One region of the Kitasatospora sp. NE20-6 genome, then DNA from elsewhere that is predicted to be linked to it. Evidence: riboswitches for the same ligand, from Rfam matches in the RefSeq annotation. Region 1 holds a riboswitch; each other region holds the start of a gene.
The links. Region 1 has a riboswitch for cyclic di-AMP ahead of SNE206_RS28150 (NlpC/P60 family protein). Riboswitches for the same ligand answer to the same signal wherever they lie in the genome.
Positions count from the first base shown of each region.

Region 2: linked by a shared signal. The riboswitch ahead of SNE206_RS37030 (transglycosylase family protein) and the one ahead of SNE206_RS28150 (NlpC/P60 family protein) in region 1 are both predicted to bind cyclic di-AMP.
Region 3: linked by a shared signal. The riboswitch ahead of SNE206_RS17145 (transglycosylase family protein) and the one ahead of SNE206_RS28150 (NlpC/P60 family protein) in region 1 are both predicted to bind cyclic di-AMP.
Region 4: linked by a shared signal. The riboswitch ahead of SNE206_RS25265 (M23 family metallopeptidase) and the one ahead of SNE206_RS28150 (NlpC/P60 family protein) in region 1 are both predicted to bind cyclic di-AMP.

Region 1 covers NZ_BPRL01000048.1:32,966-38,352, reverse strand. Annotated here, with positions in the region: gene SNE206_RS28160 (hypothetical protein) at 1-465, opposite strand, end outside; gene SNE206_RS28155 (NlpC/P60 family protein) at 576-1,643, opposite strand; gene SNE206_RS28150 (NlpC/P60 family protein) at 1,891-2,958, opposite strand; cyclic di-AMP (ydaO/yuaA leader) riboswitch at 2,969-3,153, opposite strand; gene SNE206_RS28145 (NlpC/P60 family protein) at 3,512-4,537, opposite strand; gene SNE206_RS28140 (NYN domain-containing protein) at 4,728-5,387, opposite strand, start outside.
Region 2 covers NZ_BPRL01000089.1:11,466-16,852, forward strand. Annotated here, with positions in the region: gene eno (phosphopyruvate hydratase) at 1-877, opposite strand, end outside; gene SNE206_RS37030 (transglycosylase family protein) at 1,083-1,946, opposite strand; cyclic di-AMP (ydaO/yuaA leader) riboswitch at 1,951-2,137, opposite strand; gene SNE206_RS37035 (cytochrome P450) at 2,329-3,606, opposite strand; gene SNE206_RS37040 (hypothetical protein) at 3,786-4,214, shown strand; gene SNE206_RS37045 (MazG family protein) at 4,172-5,164, opposite strand; gene SNE206_RS37050 (SurA N-terminal domain-containing protein) at 5,220-5,387, opposite strand, start outside.
Region 3 covers NZ_BPRL01000019.1:163,267-168,653, forward strand. Annotated here, with positions in the region: gene SNE206_RS17130 (glycoside hydrolase family 13 protein) at 1-206, shown strand, start outside; gene SNE206_RS17135 (LacI family DNA-binding transcriptional regulator) at 208-1,251, shown strand; gene SNE206_RS17140 (hypothetical protein) at 1,420-1,620, opposite strand; gene SNE206_RS17145 (transglycosylase family protein) at 2,043-3,200, opposite strand; cyclic di-AMP (ydaO/yuaA leader) riboswitch at 3,208-3,393, opposite strand; gene SNE206_RS17150 (hypothetical protein) at 3,664-5,387, shown strand, end outside.
Region 4 covers NZ_BPRL01000039.1:83,479-88,865, reverse strand. Annotated here, with positions in the region: gene SNE206_RS25280 (sensor domain-containing protein) at 16-735, opposite strand; gene SNE206_RS25275 (GNAT family N-acetyltransferase) at 840-1,436, opposite strand; gene SNE206_RS25270 (hypothetical protein) at 1,517-2,407, shown strand; gene SNE206_RS25265 (M23 family metallopeptidase) at 2,418-3,194, opposite strand; cyclic di-AMP (ydaO/yuaA leader) riboswitch at 3,206-3,366, opposite strand; gene SNE206_RS25260 (YiaA/YiaB family inner membrane protein) at 3,590-3,880, shown strand; gene SNE206_RS25255 (tautomerase family protein) at 3,912-4,133, opposite strand; gene SNE206_RS25250 (hypothetical protein) at 4,308-4,493, shown strand; gene SNE206_RS25245 (PaaI family thioesterase) at 4,686-5,111, shown strand; gene SNE206_RS25240 (hypothetical protein) at 5,307-5,387, shown strand, end outside.

The DNA.
Region 1 (5,387 bases):
GGCGGCGGCGGAGGCGGGCTCGTCCGCGGCGAGGAGCCATCCGTCGGCGGTCCGGTCGAAGGTGAGCCGCCGCGGCAGCACGGCCGGCTGGTCGTCGATGCCGCGCAGCCGGTGGGCGAGGCCCGCGGTCACGGTGAGGCTGCCGTCGGCGCCGGGCTCGCCGACCTCGCTGATGCGGTACTCGACGGCGGCGAACGGCACGGCGGCCGCGCGGTCGGCCAGCCGGGCCTGGGCCGCCCGGGCGGCCGGGGCGGTACCGGCGAGCAGGGCCGTGCGGTCGGCCCGCAGCAGGGCCCGGGCGCGGGCGGCGAGCAGGTCGGTCACGCGCGGGGGCACCCCCGGCACCGGCGCGCCGGGCCGCCCGGGCGAGAGGGCCGTGCGGCGGGCGGCGGCGGAGGGGACGGTGGGTCCGGAGAGCTGGGCCAGCCCGCCGAGGGCCAGCAGCAGGGCGGTGCGGCGCGGCACGCGGCCGTCGCCGGACAGGACGGACCGGCCCGCCCCGAAGCGTCGGGGCAGGTCGGTGACCAGGGGTTCGGCGTCCCCGCCGGCCGGGCCGGGGTGCCGGTAGGCGCCGCTCAGACCCGCACCACCCCGCTGACGGGCATGGCCTTGACGCTCTCGTAGCGGACCCGGGCACCGGGGTACGGGGCGTGCACGACGACCCCGCCGCCGGCGTACATGCCGACGTGGTGCATGTCCTTGTAGAAGATCACCAGGTCTCCAGGTCGTGCCTCGGAGAGGCTCACTCGCCGCCCCGCGTACGCCTGTGCCTGCGAGGTGCGCGGCAGGCTCACTCCGGCCTGCCGCCAGCTCCAGTACATCAGACCGGAGCAGTCGAAGGTGCCGGGCCCGGTCGATCCGTAGACGTACGGGGAGCCGATCCGGGAGACCGCGGCGGCCAGGGCGGCCGCGGCCCGCTCGGAGGAGGGGGGCTGGTCGCCGAGGTCGATGCGGTCGGTGCCGCGGGCCGCCCGGCGGGCCGCGTCGCGGGCGTCGTCGGCGACGAGCCGGCCCCGCTCGCCGGCGGTGAGGCCGCCGAGGAGGCGCTGGGCGTCGCCGAGGCGCTGCCGGATCTGCTCCTTGCTGTCGGCGAGGGAGCGGCGGACGTCCTCCAGCTCGGCGAGCTTGCCGGTGGCCTCGGTCCGGCGCTGGTCGAGCCGGCGCCGTCGTTCGAGGACGTGGCGGAGGGTGTCGTTCTGCCGGGTGTTCGCCTGGTCGAGGGCGCGGGCGCGGGTCAGGTAGCCGTCGGGGTCGGATTCCAGCATCAGCCGGACGGCCGGGTCGATGCCGCCGTCCCGGTACTGCGCGGCGGCGGCGGTCGCGAGGTCGACGGTGAGGCGGTTGAGCTCGTCCTGTCCCCTGGCGACCTGCGCCTGGAGGGACGAGGCCTCGGCCTGCAGGCGCTTCTGCTGGTCGAGTGCGGCGTTGGCCTGCTCGCTGGCGTGCTCGGCCTCGTCGTACAGCCGGTCGACCCGGGTCCTGACGTCGGCGGTGTGCGCGGACGGGTCCGCGGGCACCTCGGGTGCGCCGTACGCGCTGCCGCCGACGGTGGCGCCGAGGGCGGTGGTGGCCGCGGCCGTGAGCACCAGGGCCCGGGCTAGGCCGTGGACGCCGGGCAGTTGGGGGCGGCGGTGCGCGGGCATGCGGCGGTGGCTCCGTTCCTGCGGCGGGACGCCGCCGCCGCCCGGGCCGGGCGGCCGTCCTCGCGGACGTCCGGGGGCAGACGTTAGCGAGTCCGACCGATCTAGTCCAAACCCCTCCATCACCGAATATTTGACCTCCAATCGGACATCAGCCCGGGTGCGGGCCCCGCCGGCCGCGCCGGACGGCCGCGGGCCCGGCCCCTCCGTCGTCGGAGGGACCGGGCCCGGGCGGGGTGCTGCGTGCGCGTCAGATCCGCACGATCGCCGAGATCGGCATCACGGTGGCGGAGGCGTACCGCACGTTGGCGCCGGTGTGCGGGGCGTGGATGATCTGGCCGCCGCCCACGTACATGCCGACGTGGTGCCGGTCGCCGTAGTAGACGATCAGGTCGCCGGGCTTGGCGTTGGCGATGTTGGTGCCGATGTTGGTGCCGGCCCCCGCCTGCGACTGCGAGGTGCGCGGGATGGAGACACCCGCCTGCCGGTAGGCCCACTGCATGAGGCCGGAGCAGTCGAAGTTGGCGGGCCCGGCGGCACCGTAGACGTACGCCACGCCGAGCTTGGTCTTGGCCGCGGCGACGGCGACGGCGGCGTGGGAGCCGGCCGGCAGGTCGACGGTGTCGAGGACCGGGCGCGCGGTGTCGCGGGAGGCGCGGTCGACGCTCGCCTTCGCGGCGGAGGCGGCCCTGGCCTCGACGGCGGCGAGCTCGTCGCGCTCCTTCTGGGTGAGGGAGTCGAGCAGGGCGGTGGCCTTGGCCAGCTTGCCCTGGATCTCCTCCTTCTTCGTCCTGAGCGAGCGGGTGGTGCTGTCGAGGTCCGCGAGCTTGTGCTCGGCCTCGGCCTTCTGGGCGTCGAGCTTGGCCTGCTCGGTCCTGAAGGACTTGAGGGTGTCGGCCTGGGTGGCGTTCATCCGGCTGACCGACCCGGCCTGGCTCAGGAACTGGTCGGGCTCGCTGGAGAGCATCAGCTGCACGGTGGGCGAGATGCCGCCGTCGCGGTACTGCTGGGCGGCGACCCCGGCGAGGCGGCCCTGCACCCCGCTCACCTGGGCCTGCTGACGGGCGACCTGGTCCTGCAGCTGGGTGACCTGCTTCTGCAGGGTCTGCTGCTTCTCGGCCGCCGCGTTGTACTGCTCGCTGGCGACCTCGGCCTGCTCGTTGAGCTGGTCGACCTGGGTCTTGACCTGGTCCTTGGTCGGCGCGGGGTCGGCGTGGGCACCGGTCTGGGAGGAGAGCGCGACCGCGGTGGCCGCGGCAGCGGTCAGGATCGAGGCACGCGTGCGGCCGACAGGCTTGGGACGACGATGGGACGCCACGAAGGCGGACTCCTTCTTCCTCACACCGCCTACCGGGTGAGCTGACGGGTTCGGGCCGGAAGCTGCCCTACGACGTCTCACCGCCCGCCCCTGCGGCCCGCGGACTCCCGCGGGCCGGCCGGCGCGGCCGGCCTGACGCCGATTCACCCCGGGGGAACGTGGTTCCCCGGCTCCGTTCGACAGCGCCCCCTCAGGGGCCTCCCCGTAGGCAGTTCACACTGCCCAGCTGCGTCGCGGACTCGGCGGCGACCACCGCCGTCACCCGGGTTGGGTGATCGACTCCGCGGCGGTCCGTGGGATGACCTTAGTAACCGATCCGTGATCCGTTCAAATCCTTGTCGGAAAAATCTCGGATCAACGACCGTTCCCATCGGTGAATACGACCGGTCCTGAACGGATTTCCATGGTCAGCTGATGGTTTCTCATCCGACGAGCAGGAAATCGGACGCCCGGACGTGGGGGAGATCACAGGAGGATCTCCGCCAGCCCGGGCGTGTCACGCGGCATCAGAAACGCCGCGGATGAGGCATATGTCCGATCTGCTACCGCGGGGTCAGACCCGGCGGATGGTCTTGATCGGCATGACGGTCGCCGACGCCACCTTCACCACGTCACCGGTGTGCGGGGCGTGCACCATCAGACCGTTGCCGATGTACATCGCCACGTGGTGCGCGTCCGAGTGGTAGATGATCAGGTCGCCGGGCTGCGCGTTGGCGATGTTGGTGCCGACGTTGACGCCCACGGTCGCCTGCGACTGCGAGGTGCGCGGCAGCGAGACGCCGGCCTTCGCGTACGCCCACACCATCAGGCCCGAGCAGTCGAAGGAGTTCGGGCCCGTGGCGCCCCACACGTACGGCACGCCGCGCTTGCTGAGGGCGGCGCTCACGGCCGCGGCCGCGTAGCCGGACGCCGGCGGCAGGTTGCTGATGTCGACGCGGTCGCCGGCGCGGGAGGCGCGGCCCGTGATGGACGCGCGCTCGGCGGCGGTCAGCGAGCTGAGCAGGCGCTGCGACTCGGAGAGCTTCTTCTGGACCTCGGCCTTGGCCTCGTTCAGCGTCTGGGTGGAGCGGTCCAGCTCGGCGAGGATGGCCGCGGCCTCCTGCTTCTGCTGGTCGAGCCGGCGCTGCTGCTCCTTCAGGCTCTTGAGCGTGGAGGCCTGGGTGTCGGTGGCCTGCTCGTTGCTCGACGCCTTGTCGAGGTAGTTGTCGGGGTCCGACGAGAGCATGAGCGCCACCGTCGGGTCGACGCCGCCGGTGCGGTACTGGTCGCCGGCGACCGCGGACAGCCCGGACGCGACCTCGGTCAGCTGCTGCTGACCGCGCGCGATCTGGTCCTGCAGCTGGTCGGCCTGCTTGCGGAGCTGCTCGCCCCGCTCCTTGGCTCCGTTGTACGTCTCGGACGCCTGCTCCTGCTCCTCGAGGAGCTTGTCGACCTGGACCTTGACCTCGTCCTTGGTGGGCTTTGCCGGGGCGGCGTGGGCGCTCGCCTGGGCGGAGAGGGCGACCGCGGTCGCGGCTGCAGCGGTGAGCACGGATACCCGCGCGCGGCTCGGCTGCTTGGGACGGCGGTGGGAGGCCAAGGGTCTAGCTCCTTCTTCCTGCTGGACTCACTCGATCGAGTGAGGTCCGGAAAATAGGTTTGACGCCAGACCCTAGTGAAGATCCGCCTCCGGCGCCACTCCCCTCCGCTGCGAAGTCGGCCCCCCGACCGGGATTTCACCAGCCCGACACAACCTCGCCACCACCGCTCCGACCTGGGCCGACGCCCCGTCAGGGCCGGGAGAGCCGGTTGAGCAGCAGAATCGACGCCACGGGGCGGGCCCCCGCCTTGCGCACGCCCTCCGCGACCTCGCGGTCCGTGGAGACCACCACCACCGGCCGCCCCTCCGGCTCGGCCCGCACCATCCGCCGGATCAGCTCGTCCGCGGTCTCCCCGGTACGGCTGAAGCGCACCCGGACCCCCCGCGGCGGCGCCATGATCACCGGCACGTCGAGGTCCTGCCCGTCGAAGACACAGGTCACCTCGGCGTGGGTGCGCTGCGCCAGCATGGCCAGCCCGCCCAGCAGCCGCAGCCGCTGCTGCTCCAGCGGCAGCGCGGGGTAGCCGGTCTTCGTGACGTTGTAGCCGTCCACCACCAGGTGCACCTGAGGAATCGCCAGCAGCTGGTCGAGCAGGGCCGGGTCGTCCTCGGCCAGACCCCGGCGGGCCACGTCGTGCGGGTTCGCCGAGGACGGCTCCACCGCGTCCACCAGGTCCGCCGGCCGCAGCTGGGCGACCGGCAGCGCCAGCTCCCGCTGCAGGCCCTGCGCCGACTGCAGCACCGTGTCGAGCAGCAGCCGCAGCCGCATGTCCTCCACGCTGCGGCCCTCGCGCGCCGAACGGCGGCCCGCCTCCGAGGCGGTCTCCAGCTCGGTGATGCGGTGCCGCAG
Region 2 (5,387 bases), on a different contig from region 1:
CGTCCCAGTCGGACTCGTCCAGCGGGTCCTCGATGGAGACGAGCGGGTACGCGGCGACGAGCTCGGCGTAGTAGTCGATGAGCTCGGCGGAGGAGATCGCCTTGCCCTCGAAGGTGTAGGCGCCGTCGTTGTGGAACTCGGAGGCGGCGACGTCCAGGGCGAGCGCGACGTCCTTGCCCGGGGTGTAGCCGGCCTTCTTGATGGCCTCGACGATGAGGTCGAGCGCCTCACGGTTGGAGTCGAGGTTCGGCGCGAAGCCGCCCTCGTCGCCCAGACCGGTGGAGAGGCCGCGCTCCTTCAGCACGCCCTTGAGCGTGTGGTAGACCTCGACGCCCCAGCGGACGGCCTCGGAGAAGGACTCCGCGCCGATCGGAGCGATCATGAACTCCTGGATGTCGACGTTGGAGTCCGCGTGCGAACCGCCGTTGAGGATGTTCATCATCGGCACGGGCAGGACGTGCGCGTTCGGGCCGCCGAGGTAGCGGAACAGCGGCAGGTCGCTGGCCTCGGAGGCCGCGTGCGCGACGGCGAGGGAGACGCCGAGGATGGCGTTGGCGCCGAGCGAGGACTTGTCCGGGGTGGCGTCCAGGTCGAGCATGGCCTGGTCGATCAGGCGCTGCTCGGTGGCGTCGTAGCCGACGAGCTCCGGGCCGATCTGCTCGATGACGGCCAGGACGGCCTTCTCCACGCCCTTGCCGAAGTAGCGGTTCTTGTCACCGTCGCGCAGTTCCAGGGCCTCGAAGGCACCGGTGGAGGCGCCGGACGGGACGGCGGCACGGCCCGTGCTGCCGTCGTCGAGACCCACCTCGACCTCGACGGTGGGGTTGCCGCGAGAGTCGAGGATCTCACGGGCTACGACGACATCAATGGACGGCACGAAGCATCTCCTAGCGGAAGCGGATGTGGGTCGTTACGACCCGAGCCTAACGGCACGGCGCCCCAGGGCCATGCCGGGCATGGCCCTGTCTCACCGTGTGACCGGGCTACTCGCCGGTAGTTCACCTGGAGGACCACGCACCGGACCGCCCCGCCCCCGGGTGGCGGCCCCGGGGGCGGACGGTCGCCGGCGCGGTGCCGGTCAGTCAGTCGAGCTGCAGCAGCTGGCCCGGCACGATCAGGTCCGGGTCCTCGCCGACGACCGGGCGGTTGCTCGCGTACAGCTGCTCCCAGCCGCCGGCCAGGCCGCGGGCGGCGGCGATGCCCGACAGGCAGTCACCGGGCTGCACGGTGTACGCCTCGCGGCCGATCGCGGGCACCGGCACCGCCTGCAGCGTGCGCCCGGCCCCGCCGTCCGCGCCCTCGTCCGCGCCCTCGCCCGCCGCCTCGCCCGACCCGGTGCCGGCCGGTTCGGCGGGGGCGGGTTCGGTGTCGGCCGGTTCGGCGGAGGCGGGCGGCACGTGGCGCTCGAAGATGTCGCGGTGCGCCGTCCAGTACCAGCCGCCGTCCTTCTGGTACCAGTACACGCTGCCGCCCGCGTCCCAGCCGCCGTGGCCGGGGAAGACCGGCGCACCGCCGGAGCGGGTCGCCGCGGCCGGCGCCGCGGCCGGCGCGGGCGCCGCGGAGCCCCCGCCACGGGTCAGGCCTGCCCGTTTGGAGCAGACGGGCCAGGCGCCGGGCCCCTGTGAGGCGAGCACCTTCTCGGCGACGGCGATCTGTTCGGTCTTGCTCGCCTGGTGCGCGTAGGCGGCGTACCGGGCGCCGCCGAAGCCCTTCCAGGTGCGGGCGGTGAACTGCAGTCCGCCGTAGAAGCCGTTGCCGGTGTTGATCCGCCAGTTCCCGCCGCTCTCGCACTGGGCGACCTTGTCCCAGACGGAGACGGGCGCGGCGTGCGCGGCGGCCGCGGTGAGCAGCGGCATGGCGAGGCCGACGCCGGTGACGCCCGCGACGGCGACCGCCTTCTCGGCGGACGTCCGACGACGGTGACGGCCAGGTCCGGTGAAGATCATGGGTTGTCCCTCTCCGAACGCCTGCGAGGTGAGCTGTCGGGTTCGGACCGGGAGGCTGGCCCGGCCGCGGCCGCAGGAGGGGACCTGCTGACGCGGCTTCACCCCTAGCCGTGGGGGACGGCGACGTACGTGGTTCCCCCGCCCCTGTCCTTGTCTCGGTCGGTCGTCCCGGGGTGCGGCGGACAGGATTCGGCGTTGTCGCGCCCGGGGCCCGCTGGCGCGGGCTGTCCGGAGAGTAGGCAGATGTGATGACCGATCACAAGCTCATATCGGCGTTATCACGTAAGAATTACGACGCACTGCTCATCGGACACGAACAAAGCCGTTTTGTCCTGATTCGCCCGTGTTCACCCGGACGCCACGCCCACGGGTCGACACACCGTCAGCCCGCGTCCCGCCCCGCCTCCGGGGTGAAGGAGACGGGCAGCTCGCGCAGACCCCGCATGATCAGGCCGCCGCGCCAGCGCAGGTCCGCCGGATCCGCGGCCAGGGCGAGGTCCGGCAGCCGGGTGAGCAGCGTCGCGAGGGCGGCCCGGCCCTCCAGCCGGGCGAGCGGCGCACCGATGCAGTAGTGGATGCCGTGCCCGAAGCCCAGGTGCGGGTTGTCCGTCCGGGCGAGGTCGAGGGTGTTCTCGTCGGCGAAGCGCGCCGGGTCGCGGTCGGCGGCGGCCAGCACCACCAGCACCGGGTCGCCCTCCGGGATCGCCGTCCCGCCGATCTCCAGGGGGCGGGTCGCGAACCGCCAGGTGGCGAGTTCCACCGGACCGTCGTAGCGCAGCAGTTCCTCGATGCCGGTCTCCAGCAGGCCGCTCTCGCCGCGCTCCACCGACGCCTGCAGCAGGGCCCGCTGGCCGGGGTTGCGCAGCAGCGCGTACAGGCCGTTGCCGATGAGGTTGACGGTGGTCTCGAAGCCCGCGAACAGCAGGATGAAGGCCATCGCGGCGGCCTCGTTCTCGGTGAGGTGCTCGCCGTGGTCGCTGGCGCGGATCAGGCCGGAGATCAGGTCGTCGCCGAGGTCCGCGCGCTTGCGGTGGATGAGGTCCGCCAGGTAGGTGCGGATCCGCTTCACGGCACGCCCGACACCGCCGCGCTGCGGCGCGCGCTGCCCCGGCTTCGTGTGGCGGAGCATCATGCCCGCCCAGTCGCAGAAGTCGTCCTGGTCCTCGGCGGGCACCCCGAGGAGGTCGCAGATCGCGTAGATGGGCAGCGGGAAGGCGAACTCGTGGATGAGGTCGGCCGTGCCGCGGGCGGCGAAACCGTCGATCAGCCGGTCGGTGAGCTGCTGCACCCGCGGCTCGAAGGCGGCGATCCGGCGCGGCGTGAACGCCTTCGACACGAGCCGGCGCAGCCGGGTGTGGTCCGGCGGGTCGATGTTCAGCAGATGCGTCATCAGGTCGGCCTGCCGCTCCCCCGGGATGCCGACCCGGCCGCTGCGGTGGGCCTGCGCGCTGTGGTGCCCGGGGTTCTTGGAGAGCCTGCCGTCGGCCAGCGCCTGCCGCGCGTCGGCGTACCGGGTGACCAGCCACGCGTCGACGCCGCTGGGCAGCGTGGTGCGGTGCACGGGCGCGTGTTCGCGCAGCCAGGCGTACGCGGGGTAGGGGTCTGCGGCGAACTCCCACGTGAAGAGTTCGGGCCGGTCGGGCCGGTGTGTGTCGGGCATGTCCCCGACCGTATCCGCTGCCGTCCGGCGAGCCGGTCGGCCCCGGGAGGCGTGAGCCTGGTCACCTGGGGGGTAATTCCTGTTGCGGAGGGTCTCGGCGTGCCTACGATCCTCCGAAAACCGTAGGAGACGGCTGTGCGGGCCGTCCACGGGGTGTCGCTCTGGGAGAGGAGCAGGCCATGCGAGTAGCCGGGGCAGTGGTGGTCATCGCGGTACTCCGCGGCGGGGACGGCGGGGGCCTCGCCCGCCGCTTCGCCGCGGCGGGTGCCGCGGGCCTGCTGATCGCCGATCTGCGCCCCGGAGTGGCGGAGGACCTCGCCACCGAGCTCGACCGCCCCGGCTGCCCCGTCGTCGGCGTCAGCGGCGACGCCCACCAGCCGAGCGACATCGCCGCGCTGGTCGCCACCGCCGCCAAGCACCTCGGCCCGATCGGCCTCTTCGCCGTGGCCGGCCCGGACGGCGAGCGGATCGTCGCCCTCGACGACCTGCCGGACCACCTCGACCCGCTGGCCGAGCTCCTCGCCCTGGTCGGCGAGGCGATCATCGAGGTCGTGCCGCCGCAGCGTCAGCCGGTGAGCCCCTCGGCGGCCCGCACCGCCGTCCGGTAGCGGCGCGCGGCCCCGCGCAGCGCGGCGTCCACGTCGACCCCGGCGTCGTACGCGCGCTGCGCGACGGCCAGCAGGAGCTCTCCGGCCGACTCGGCGGTCAGCCCGTCGGGCAGCGCGTACGCCGCGTCGGGCACCGCCGTGAAACCGGCCCGGCGCACCCGGGAGACGAGCTTCGCCGCGTAGGCGAGGGCGGGCAGGCCGCCGGGCACGCCGTCCAGCACGGACTCGCGCTGCTTCTCGGCGGCCTTCAGCTGCTCCCAGTTCGCCTCGACCTGCGCGGACCCGCTCGCCTCGACGTCGCCGAAGACGTGCGGGTGGCGGTACATCAGCTTCTCGACGATGTCACCGGCCACGTCGTCGATCGAGAACGGGTCGTCCGGGTGCTCCTCGGCGATCCGGGAGTGGAAGAAGACCTGGAGGAGCACGTCGCCGAGCTCCTCGCGGAGCGTGCCGCGGTCGCCCTCCTCGATCGCCTCGACCAGCTCGTACGCCTCCTCCACGAGGTACTTCACCAGCGTCTCGTGGGTCTGCTCGGCGTCCCACGGGCAGCCGCCGGGCGAGCGCAGCGTGTCCATCACCGAGGCGAGGTCCAGCAGCCGGGCCCCCGGCAGGTCGTACGAGCCGGGCAGCAGCTCGATCTCCGGCACCGTGCCGGCCCCCTCGACCGCGAGCCGGGCGAGCGCGTCGGTCAGGCCGGGGTCGCCGTCCGGGCTGCCCAGCCACAGGACGGGGGCGGCCGTCACCAGCGTCCGGGCCAGCGCGGGCGCGGACGCCCGTTCGACGATCTCCACCTCGACACCGGCCTGCCGCAGCGCGGGCAGCTGCGGGTGCGCCGGATCGGCCGCCAGGACGCGCCCGGCCGCGTGCAGGGCCTCCCACGCGGGCCAGGACAGCAGGCCCGGGGCGACCCGGTGGGTGGTGGTCAGCAGGATCAGCTTCGGAGTCTCCACCCCCCGAACCTACCTCCCGCGGCGGGCCCGCCCGGCGGCGTCCGGCGGCCCGGGGTCAGGCGGTGGCGCGCTTCGCCGGCAGCCAGTCGGTGTCCGCCTCGACGAGCGTGATGCGCTGCGGATCCCACCGGCCGTAGCGGGGGTTCACCTCGACCTTCAGCGCCGTACCGGCGTCGGCCAGCGCCTTGCGCACCACGGCGTCGCCCTGCTCCGTGCGGGCGTC
Region 3 (5,387 bases), on a different contig from region 1:
AAGTGACCTGGCTGGAGGCCCCGGAGGGCGTTCTCGCCTTCCGCCGCGACAGCGCCGAGGGCTCGTTCGTGTGCACCGCCAACACCACCGGCGAGTCGGTCCGCATCCCGTCCCCGGGCCGTCTGCTGCTCGCCTCCGCCGAGGCCGGCCGCGAGGGCGGCGAGATTCTTCTGGCAGCCGACAGCACCGTATGGTGGGCGGTCTGACATGGTTGCAATAGGCTCTGGGATCGTGACTACAGCGCGACTCTCGGACATCGCAGCGCAGGCGGGGGTCAGCGAAGCCACCGTCAGCCGTGTACTCAACGGTAAGGCGGGTGTCTCCGCCGCCACCCGCCAGACCGTTCTGGCCGCACTCGACGTGCTCGGGTACGAGCGGCCCACCCGCCTGCGGCAGCGCAGCGCCGGGCTGATCGGCCTGATCACCCCGGAGCTCAGCAACCCGATCTTCCCGGCCCTGGCGCAGGTGATCGAACAGGTGCTCAGCCGGCACGGCTTCACGCCGGTCCTGTGCACCCAGACGCCCGGCGGCTCCACCGAGGACGAACTCGTGGAGATGCTGGTCGAACGCGGCGTGGCCGGCATCGTCTTCGTGTCCGGCCTGCACGCCGACACGACCGCCGACCACGACCGCTACAACAAGCTCATCGGCCGGCAGGTGCCGTTCGTGATGATCAACGGGTACAGCGAACGCATCGCCGCACCCTTCATCTCACCGGACGACCGGGCGGCCATGTGGATGGCCGTCCAGCACCTGGTGGAGCTCGGCCACACCACCATCGGCCTCGCGGTCGGGCAGAAGCGGTACGTGCCCGTGCTCCGCAAGATCGAGGGCTTCACCGCGGCCGTCCGGGAACTCCTCGGACGCACGCCCGAGGAGGCCGAGAGCTTCGTCCACCACACGCTGTTCAGCGTGGAGGGCGGACACGCCGCGGCCGGCGCGCTCCTCGACAAGGGCTGCACCGCCATCGTCTGCGGAAGCGACATGATGGCGCTCGGTGCGATCCGGGCCGCCCGGCAGCGCGGGCTCTCCGTGCCGCAGGACGTCTCGGTCGTCGGGTTCGACGACTCGCCGCTGATAGCGTTCACCGAGCCGCCGCTGACGACGATCCGGCAGCCGGTGGAGGCCATGGCCACCGCCGCGGTCGACGCCCTCCTGGAGGAGGTCGGCGGAAACCCGCCGCAGCGCGCCGAGTTCATGTTCCAGCCGGAGCTCGTCATGCGCGGCTCCACGGCGGCCGGCGGCCGCTGACCCGCACCGGGCGAGGCAGGCACGGCAGGCACGACAGATACACCAGGTACGGCAGGTACACCAGGCACGGCAACGCCGATGGCCCCGGAGAGCGGTCTCTCCGGGGCCGTCGGCGTTGCCGTGCGGTGCGGGGCCGTGCAGGGCCCGTACGGGCCGCTCGGCCCCCGCTCAGCCCTCCTCCGCCCCCCGCTGCGGCCGGGCGGTGCGGTGCGCGTCGGCGGGGTTCCCGGTCCGGGCCTCGGTGCGCCGTCCGCGCGCCAGGTAGTCACGGACGATCAGCTCGACGGCGTCCTGCGGGTTGCCGGTGCCGGACAGCAACATCACCTCGATCGCCAGATCGGCGTCCAGGGTGACGGTGACCTTCGCCATGGCGGTGCTCCTCAACTCCGGGGAGCAGCAGCCTAGGGGCTCCGGAGGGCGGGGTCGCCGGTTCTGCCGGAGCCCGGAGTCCGGAGATCGGAGTCCGGAGTCCGAGGGTTGGGGGCCGATGGTCGATGGCCGCAGTCCGGCCGTCGGATGCCGGGTGTGCGGCACCGGCGGAGGAAGGCGCCCGGAGGCAGGTGCCCCGGGCAGGTGCCCCCGGGGAAGGCGCGGAGTCGGGTGCGGTCCCGGGCGGGCGGGCCTCCCTGCCCACCCGCCGGGGCCGCACCCGGGCGTGCCCGACGGGCCCGGCCCGGCAGATCGGCCGGGCCGGGCCCGTCGGCGCGCCGAAGCCGCCCCGCCGGTCCACCCCTCTGTGCCAGGAGCGGGCCGGCCGGACGGCGGTCGGGAACCGGCGGTCTGCCGTGAGGTCAGATCCGGCCGGCGAAGTCCGGCGCCCAGTTGGCGACGGTCTGGGTGCGGACGCCCGCGCTCGGGTTGGCCGCCTCGACGTACTTGCCGTCGCCGACGTACATGCCGACGTGGTAGACACCGGAGTTGGCGCCGTTGTTGGACCAGAACAGCAGGTCGCCCGGCTGCAGGTTGTCCAGCGAGACGCGGGTGGAGAAGTCGGCCTGGTCGGCGGCGACGCGCGGGATCGCGATGCCGGCGGCCTTGAAGGCGGCCTGGGTCAGGCCGGAGCAGTCCCAGCCGCCGTTGCCGGTGCCGCCGTAGATGTAGGCCTGGCCGACCTTGGAGAGGGCGAAGTCGACTGCGGCGGCCTTGGAGCCGGTGGCGGCCTTGGCCGGGGCGGCCGTGGTCGCGGCGGCGGTGGTGGCCGTGGTGGTGGTCGCGGTCTTCGCGGGGGCCGGGGTCTGCGCGGTGGCCGAGGTGCCCAGCGACAGCTTCTGGCCCGGGTAGATCGAGTGCGGGCCCTGGGTCAGGACCGACTTGTTGATCTCGTAGAGCTTCTGCCAGCCGCCCTGCACGTGGTTGTGGTCGGCGATGGTGGAGAGCCAGTCGCCGGCCTTCACGGTGTAGGTGGCGCCGGTGCGGTGGCCCCAGGACTGCTTGCCCTGCCAGGACGTGCCGCCCTGCGAGGTGCCGGAGGCGGTCGACCCGGTGCCGGTGCTCGGGGCCGTGGTGGCCGGGGCGCTCGGCGCGGTGGTGGCCGGGGTGCTCGGCGCGGTGGTGGCGGAGCCACCGGTGCTGATCTCGGGGGCGGGGCCGCCCTTGGTCAGACCGGCCTGGACGGAGCAGACGGGCCAGGCGCCGGGGCCCTGGACGGCCAGCACCTTCTCGGCCGTGGCGATCTGCTGGTCCTTGGTGGCGAGGTCGGCGCGGGACGCGTACGAGGTGCCGCCGAAGGCGGCCCAGGTGCTGTTGGTGAACTGCAGGCCGCCGTAGAAGCCGTTGCCGGTGTTGATGTGCCAGTCGCCGGAGGACTCGCACTGGGCGACCTTGTCCCAGGTGGCGACCGAGGCGGCGGAGGCGGTGCCGGCGGTGAGGCACGGGATCGAGAGGCCGATGCCGACGACGCCGGTGGTGGCGAGGATGCGGCGGCTGCGCTTGGAGTTGATGGACAGCATGAAGGAGCGTTCCTCTCCCACGCCTGCGAGGTGAGCTGTCGGATTCGGGCTGGAGTTGCCCGGCCGCACGTGCGGACACGTCGAAATGACGTTTCTGCGCGTGCGGCTTCACCCCAAGCCGGGGAACGGCGCTGGACCGTTCCCTGGCGACTTACCTGGTTCCCCCGCCCCTGCCGAAGTGCGTTTCGCTTTGCCAGTCGGACCGCCGGCAGGACTCGGCGTTCGGGCCAACTGGGTCCGTGTGACCACGAACGTGGGAGGACATTAGGCAGAGATAAGTTCAAACTGCAAACATGTGTGAGCCCGATCACAGTGGATCTTGTATGAATTCATGATCGATTATTCGGCGCCGTTCCGGTCGCCTTCGGCCGCTTTCGCGCAAACCCGTTGAGCCGAAACGGGCTTGTTTATGCTTCAGGCGTCGGGGCCCCGGGCGGCGGCCCGGGGAGGGGTTTCACCGATCATGGAACGCGACGAGGACATGCCGGCGGCGCCGGGGAAGCCCGTCTCCCACCGCCGGGTCGGCCGTCGGCGGATGCTCGGCTGGACGGCGGTCTCCGTCGCCGCGGCAGCCGTCGGCGGCGGCGCACTGCTGCGCCGCCCGGCGGCCGGCGAGGCCGGCCCTGTGGCCCGCACGGTGGCCCCCTCCGGTGCCACCCAGGCGGCCGTGGCCGGGCATTCGCACGGCGCGCCGCCCCCGGAGAGCCCGACGCCCTCCCCGCTCGACCTGACGGGCCGCCGGTGGTCCGACGCGGGCGGCTGGGGCGGAACCGTGCCGGGCCCGCGGACGGCGGTGCGCATCGCCGACCGCGTGCTGCTGGACACCGACGCCACCGTGGCCTCGCTGCTCGTCGAGCCGGGCGGCTCGCTGGTCTTCGCGCCCGGCAGCAGCGTGACGCTGGCGTCCGCCGGCAACGTCGAGGTCCGCGGCACCCTCGCCCTGGTGCCGGACGACGGGGCGGTGCACGCCCTGCGCTTCCCGTCGGTCGGTGAACGAACCTTCGTCGGGGGCGGCATGGGGGTGGTCGGCACGGACACCGGCCTGTGGGTCACCGGCGCCGGGCGCCTGCGCCTGGACGGTGCCGCCAAGACCGCGTGGGTGCGCGCCGCCCGTCCGCTGAAGGCCGGCGACACCGCCCTGGAGCTCGCCGCCGTGCCCGCCGGATGGCGCGCGGGCGACGAGCTCGCCGTCGCCCCGACGGGCCCCCCGTCCGAGGACGGCTTCTCCACCCGGTACGATCTGTGCACGATCCGACGGGTCGACGGCCGCACCGTCACCCTCGCGGAACCGCTGGCGCACGCCCACCCCAGGGTCGCCGTGGGCGGTGGCGTGACGGCCGGCGCCGAGGTGCTCAACCTGACGCGCAGCGTACGGATCGAAGGCACCGCCAAGGGCCGCGCGCACGTCCACCTCACGAGCTCCCGGCAGGCCGAGATCCGGCACGCCGCCCTGCGCTGGCTCGGCCCGCGCCGCGCGGGCAAGGAGCGCTGGAACGGCGAGCCCGTCACCGAGCCCGTGCTCGGACGCTACGGCCTGCACTTCCACATGCTCGCCGACTCCTCGCGCGGCACCGTCGTCGAGGGGGTCGTCGTCCGCGACACGGGCAGCCACGCCTTCGTGCCGCACGCCAGTCACGGCATCACCTTCCGCAGCTGCATCAGCCACGACACGTGGGAGGACGCCTACTGGTGGGACGGGCCGCTGGACACCCGCACCCCGCAGGCGCCGTCCGACGACATCGTCTACGAGTCCTGCGTGGCCTCGCGCACCGTCTACGAACCCGCCCCGCGCGGCTACCGGCTGACCGGCTTCGCCCTGGGCGCGGGCACGGGCGGCATCGCCCGCGACTGCGTGGCGGTCGGCGTGCAGGGCGCCGAGGGGGCGTCCGGGTTCGAGTGGCCGGAGACCAGCGAAGGCGTGTGGACCTTCGAGCGCTGCCTGGCCCACAACAACCTGCAGAACGGCATCTTCGTCTGGCTGAACGCCCGGCACCACCACACCGTCACGCAGTTCGTGGCGTACCACAACGGCGCATCGGGCATCGAGCACGGTGCCTACCTCAACGACTTCGACTACACGGCCGGCGTGCTGTACGGCAACGCCGCCGCGGGCGTCACCGTGCACGCGCTCGGACGCGACGCCGGCACCGTCCTCGACGGCCTGCTCGTCGACGCCGCCGGGCAGTC
Region 4 (5,387 bases), on a different contig from region 1:
CGGCCCGGCCGGGGTTCAGCGGGCGGCGAGCAGGCCGCGGGCGGCGGCCCGCTGCACCGCGGTGAGCCCGCGGACCAGTACGGGGGTGAGCAGGACCAGCAGCAGGCCCACGGCGGAGAGCGCCGCGATCTGGGCGGGCGAGGTGACGTAGTACCGGTGGTGGCCGCTGCCGTTGGTGTAGTCGTAGAGCTGGTAGCCCGGCCAGTCGGTGTAGCGGGCGAAGACCCAGTGGTAGAGCGGGTAGAGGGCGACCACCCAGCCGGTGACCAGGAAGGTCAGGGTGACGGTGAAGGTCAGCACCGCCCACGGGAACATGAGCACCTGGTGCAGGGCGGCCCGCCAGCCGGCGCCGTCCGCGAGGCGGGCGGTGATCCCGCCCCACACGCCCCGCCGGGTCGGCCGGACGGGCTCCGGGGCCGCGAGCGGGGTGCCCAGCAGGACGCGGACGCGGTGGAGCTCGAAGGCGCCGAGGCCGCGCGCGACGATCGTCAGCAGGGCGAGGAGCGGCAGTCCGGTGACGGTGGGCAGCAGGCCGGTGCCGACGGAGAAGAGCGTCACCGTGAGGACGAACCCGGCGATCGCGAGCGGCAGCGAGCTGAGCGCGAAGCCGATCTCCCGGTAGGTCACGGCGGAGAACGGTGCCCGCAGGAACCCGGGCCGGCGCGGGGTGTCCGTCGGGTCGGCGGCGTGGACGGACACCGGCCGGGCGGCGGCGGGCAGTGGCTGGGCGGTCATGGCGAGGTCCCCTCGGTGGTGTCGCGGTGTGACGACGTCCACGGTGCCGGAGCCGGCGGCCGGGGGTAATCCGGCCTGCTGCCCGGTCCGGGGTGGGGCTCTCCCTACCCCCGTGCTGCGGACGGCCGCCCCCACTCGTCCTCCAGCAGGGAGAACAGCAGCGAGTCGTGCCAGGCCCCGCGCAGGTGGAGGTCGTGGCGGATGCGCCCCTCGGGCCGGAACCCCGCCCGGGTGAGCACCCGCACGGAGGCGGTGTTGGCGGGGTCGACGCGGGCGGCGAGCCGGTGCAGACCGAGCGTGCCGAAGGCGAACCCGCACAGCAGCGCGGTGATCTCGCCCGCGTAGCCGTTGCCCCAGGTGTCGCGGCGCAGCGCGTAGCCGAGGGAGGCGGCACGGTCGCCTTCGAGGCCGAGGACGGCGTTGCCGACGGGCGCCGGGTCGTGGCCGTCGGCACGGAGGGTGACGGCCAGGCGGTAGGCGGTGCGCGGTTCCTGCCGGGCCTCGTCGAGGTAGAGCTCGATCTGGTCGGCGCACTCCTCCTCGTCCTGCGACTCGAAGGGCAGGTACCGGGCGGTCTCCGGGTCGCCGAACACCGCGTGGAGGGCGGCGACGTCGTCCGGGGCGAGGCGGAACTCGCGGACGGCGAGGCGGGGGCCCTCCAGGTGGACCGGGTGCACCGTGCGGACGGGGGCCGGGGTCATGGCGGCCGACCCTACCCTGCGGGCGGCCGACAGGGCGGCCGGGCCGCGCGGCAGGGGGCGCACCGGCTACCGTACGGGGCGTGGACGACGAAGACCTGCAGCTCATCCCCCGTACCCGCACCGAGGAGCTGCTCGCCTGGGCGGAGGCCGAGGGCCTGCCCCCGGTGCCGGAGGAGGCCGTACGGGCGGTGCTGACGCTGCTCGAACTGGGTGGCGCGCCGCTGCACGACGGCTGGCCCGAGCTGGGGTCGGCGGTGGTGGAGCAGCTGCTGCACGAGCGGCTCCACCTGTACGTGCAGCCCTGGGCCGGGCCGGAGGCGTACGGGGCGGCGGTGCGGCTGCTCATCGACCGCCAGCGGGCTGCGCGGCGGCTCAACGCGAAGCGGTGGGAGCGCCTGCACGCCGAGGCGGAGTGGCAGGGCGAGCTGCTGGGCACGCTGCTGCGCCGGCCGCAGCTGCTCACCTGGCCGCGGCTGTACACCCTGCTGCTGCAGGCCGACGGGGTGGAGACCGGCGACGTCGACGCGGTGCGGGACTGGCTGGACGCGTTCCGCGCGCTGGCGCCGGAGGAGCGCGTCGCGGCGTACGCGGCCCTGGTGGACGCCGGCACGCTGGACGCCATGGAGGACGCGGACGGCGGGCTCGGCTGGGGGCCGGCGCACCTGCTGGCGATCGGCATGGCCACGGACGGCGCGCGGCGGCTGCTGGAGTACGGGCTGATGCGGCGCAGCTACCGCAATCTGGCCGGGCTGACCGCGCTGGGCGAGCCGATGCCGCCCGAGCTGTCGGGCGGGTTCGAGGAGTTCGAGCAGGTGGCGGAGGACGGCGCGCTGTGGCTGTGCGGCGACTGGACGCTGCCGGGCCTGCCGGAGCTGCTGCTGTGGGAGTACCCGGACCTGGCGCCGGAGCCGGGCACGGCCGAGCTGCAGGCCTACGCGGACGCCGCCCGGGACGAGCCGGGCGGCGTGTAGGCGGGGGCCGTTACGGCTGGACGCCGTGCGAGCGGAGCCAGCCGAGCGGGTCGACCGGTGCGCCGCCGCCGGGCCGTACCTCCAGGTGGAGCCTGGCGGTGGTGACGGTGCCGGTGGCGCCGACCGCGCCGAGGACGGCGCCGCGCTCGGCGCGGCCGTCGGTGGCGGCGAGGCGGGAGAGGTGGCAGTACCAGATCTCGGTGCCGTCGGGCAGGGTCTGGACGACGCGGTAGCCGTACGAGCCGGCCCAGCCGGCGGAGGTGACGGTGCCGGCCGCGACGGCGGTGACCGGGGTGCCGGCGGGGGCCTCGAAGTCGAGGCCGGTGTACAGGTGGGCCCAGGTGCTGGACTGGCCGTACGGCGTGCCGAGGGTGTAGCCGGTGGTGGGCAGCGCGAGCGCGGCGTCGTCGACGGCGGCCTGGGCGGCGCGGCGGGCCTCGGCCTCCTGCGCGGCGGCGAGCCGGGCGGCCTCGTCGGCGGCGGTGCGGCGGTTGTCGGCCTGCTGCTGGATGCGGGCGGCGAGGGCGAGACCGGGATCGGCGGCGGTGTCGGCGGCCTCGTCGGGCGCGGACACGGCGGGTTCGGCCGCGGCGGCGGGGCCTGCGGCGGCGGCGGTCAGGCCTGCGGCGCCGAAGGTGGCGGCCATGGTGGCCGTGACGCCGAACAGCGGGCTGGTGCCCCTGGTCTGACGGGGCATCCGGTGGCGGGCCTGGTCGGCCTGCTCACGCGGGTGGTCGAGGAGCTGGGTGGCTGCGGCGGTGGGCTCCGCCGAGTGCGTCGACGCCACGGAGGCGCACTCCTTTCCTTCCCTCTCGCCGACCGGGTTAGCTGACGGGTTCGGAGCAGGAAGGTCTCCTACGGCTGGGCCTGGGCCCGGCCGATTCACCCCAAGGAACGTGGTTCCCCGGCTCCCGGGCCCACCGGCGAAGGCAGACCGCGGGATTGAGCGACACGCGCACGGTGCCGAGTCGGTACGGCGTTGCCGACCGCGCTGCGTTATCAAACGTTAATGCTATGCCTGCCTTGATTCCAAGCGCCTGAGCCGGTTGATTCGTTCGGTCTACGCGAGGAATGGGCGATTTGCGATGGTTTGCCAGGGGGCCGGTCACGGAGGGTGAACGAGCTGCGAAGCTGAGTACCCGTACTCATGCCGGTCGGGCCCGCCTCCGGGACGCTGCCGTCATGAGCGCACCGATCCAGTCCCGCACCACGGCCGCCTACTACGCGCAGGCCGTCCTCTCGTTCGCCCTCGCGACGGCCGCCCTCGCGATCGGGATCGCCTACCTGCCGGTCGACGCGTGGATGCGCGCCTTCCTGGCCGTCGCCCTGCTGTACGTGATCACCTCGGCGTTCACGCTGGCGAAGGTCGTCCGCGACCGCCAGGACGCCGGCGCGATCACCTCCCGGGTCGACCAGGCCCGGCTCGACCGGCTGCTGGCCGAGCACGACCCGTTCAAGGTCGACGGCATCTGAGCCGACGGGCACCCCGCCGGGCCGACCGCGCTCAGTCCGCGGCACCACCGGGGCCGGCGGCCGTCCGGGCCCGGGCGGCGAGGGTCTCACCGCCGATCGCCCAGTTCTCGGCGGGCACCTCCTCGATGGCCACCCAGATCTTGTCCGCGGCCAGGCCGGTGGCCCGGGCGTAGGCGTCGGTGAGGGCGCGGGCGATCTCGGCGCGCTGCTCCTCGGTGCGGCCGGCCAGCTGCTTGACGGTGATGAAGGGCACGGGGTCTCCCGGTTCGGCGGTGCGGCCGGTCCACCGGCCGGGCGCACGGTACCGCAGGGCCCGCCGGCACCCCGCGGACGGCGGCGGACGGCGGCGGACGGCGGCGGACGGGCCGCCCGCACGCCGGCGGGGGCCGGGCCGTGACCCCCTGCCGCGCCGCGCGTTGTGCAGGGCATGAAGAAGCGCAGCATGCTCGCCTTTGCCTCCCTCGCCGTCGGCGTCGTCGCCTCGCTGACCGCACCCAGCGCCCACGCGGACGGGCAGCAGCACCGCATCGGCGACGCCAGGGCCGTGACCGGCAGCGAACTGCCCGACACCGGTGCCGACGACCGGGCGGACGGCGACGCCGACCTCGTCTGACTCCTTCCCGCGGGCGCCCACGCCCGCCCCGGGGCCCGTACGCCCCCGGCACCGAGGCCCGCGCCGCCGCGCGGGCCTCGGTGCTTTCCTGCGCCGGGGCGCCCCGCCGGCCGGGGCGAGGGTTGACGCCGGGCCGGTCGCCGACGGAGGGTTCAGGGAGCCCCGCCCGCACCCGCGCACCTGGACCGCCGCATGGAAACGCTCACCGACCGGCTCCGCAGCAACCTCACCGGTCAGCCGCTGCTGGCGACCCTCGGCGTCGAGATCGTCGAGCTGGCCCGCGGCCGGGTGGTGCTCGACCTGCCCGTCCGCCCCGGGGTGACCCAGCAGAACGGGTTCGTCCACGCGGGCGCGATCTCCACCCTGGCGGACGCGGCGGCCGGTGCGGCCGCGCTCTCCCTGATGCCCGAGGGCAAGGACGTGCTGAGCGTCGAGTTCAAGCTCAACCTGCTCAGCCCCGGCGTCGGCGAGCGGCTGCGGGCGACCGGCACCGTCGTGCGCAGCGGACGCACCATCACCGTCGTGGGGGCCGAGATACGGTCCGTGACCGCCGGGGTTCCGGGCAAGGAGGTCGCGCTGCTGCAGGGCACGATGATCGCGGTCGACTCCGCCCCGTGACGGCGGTCCGGGCGATCCGGGTGGGCGATCCGGGTGGGCGATCCGGGCGATCGGTACCGATTCGGGTGGGTTCCGAGACCGTCCCGTCGCCGAACCGCGACAAGAATTGCAGTCCTGCGGGGTAGGTGTCGCAGGGACGGCACGAGCCCGGTCCGCCTCCGGCGGCATCCGGCAGGAGACGAAGGACGTGGAGAGATGACGCAGACGGCCCGGACGGCTCCGCCCGCCACCGGATTCATCCCGGGACAGCGCCCGTCGGTCGAGCCTCCGTCCGCG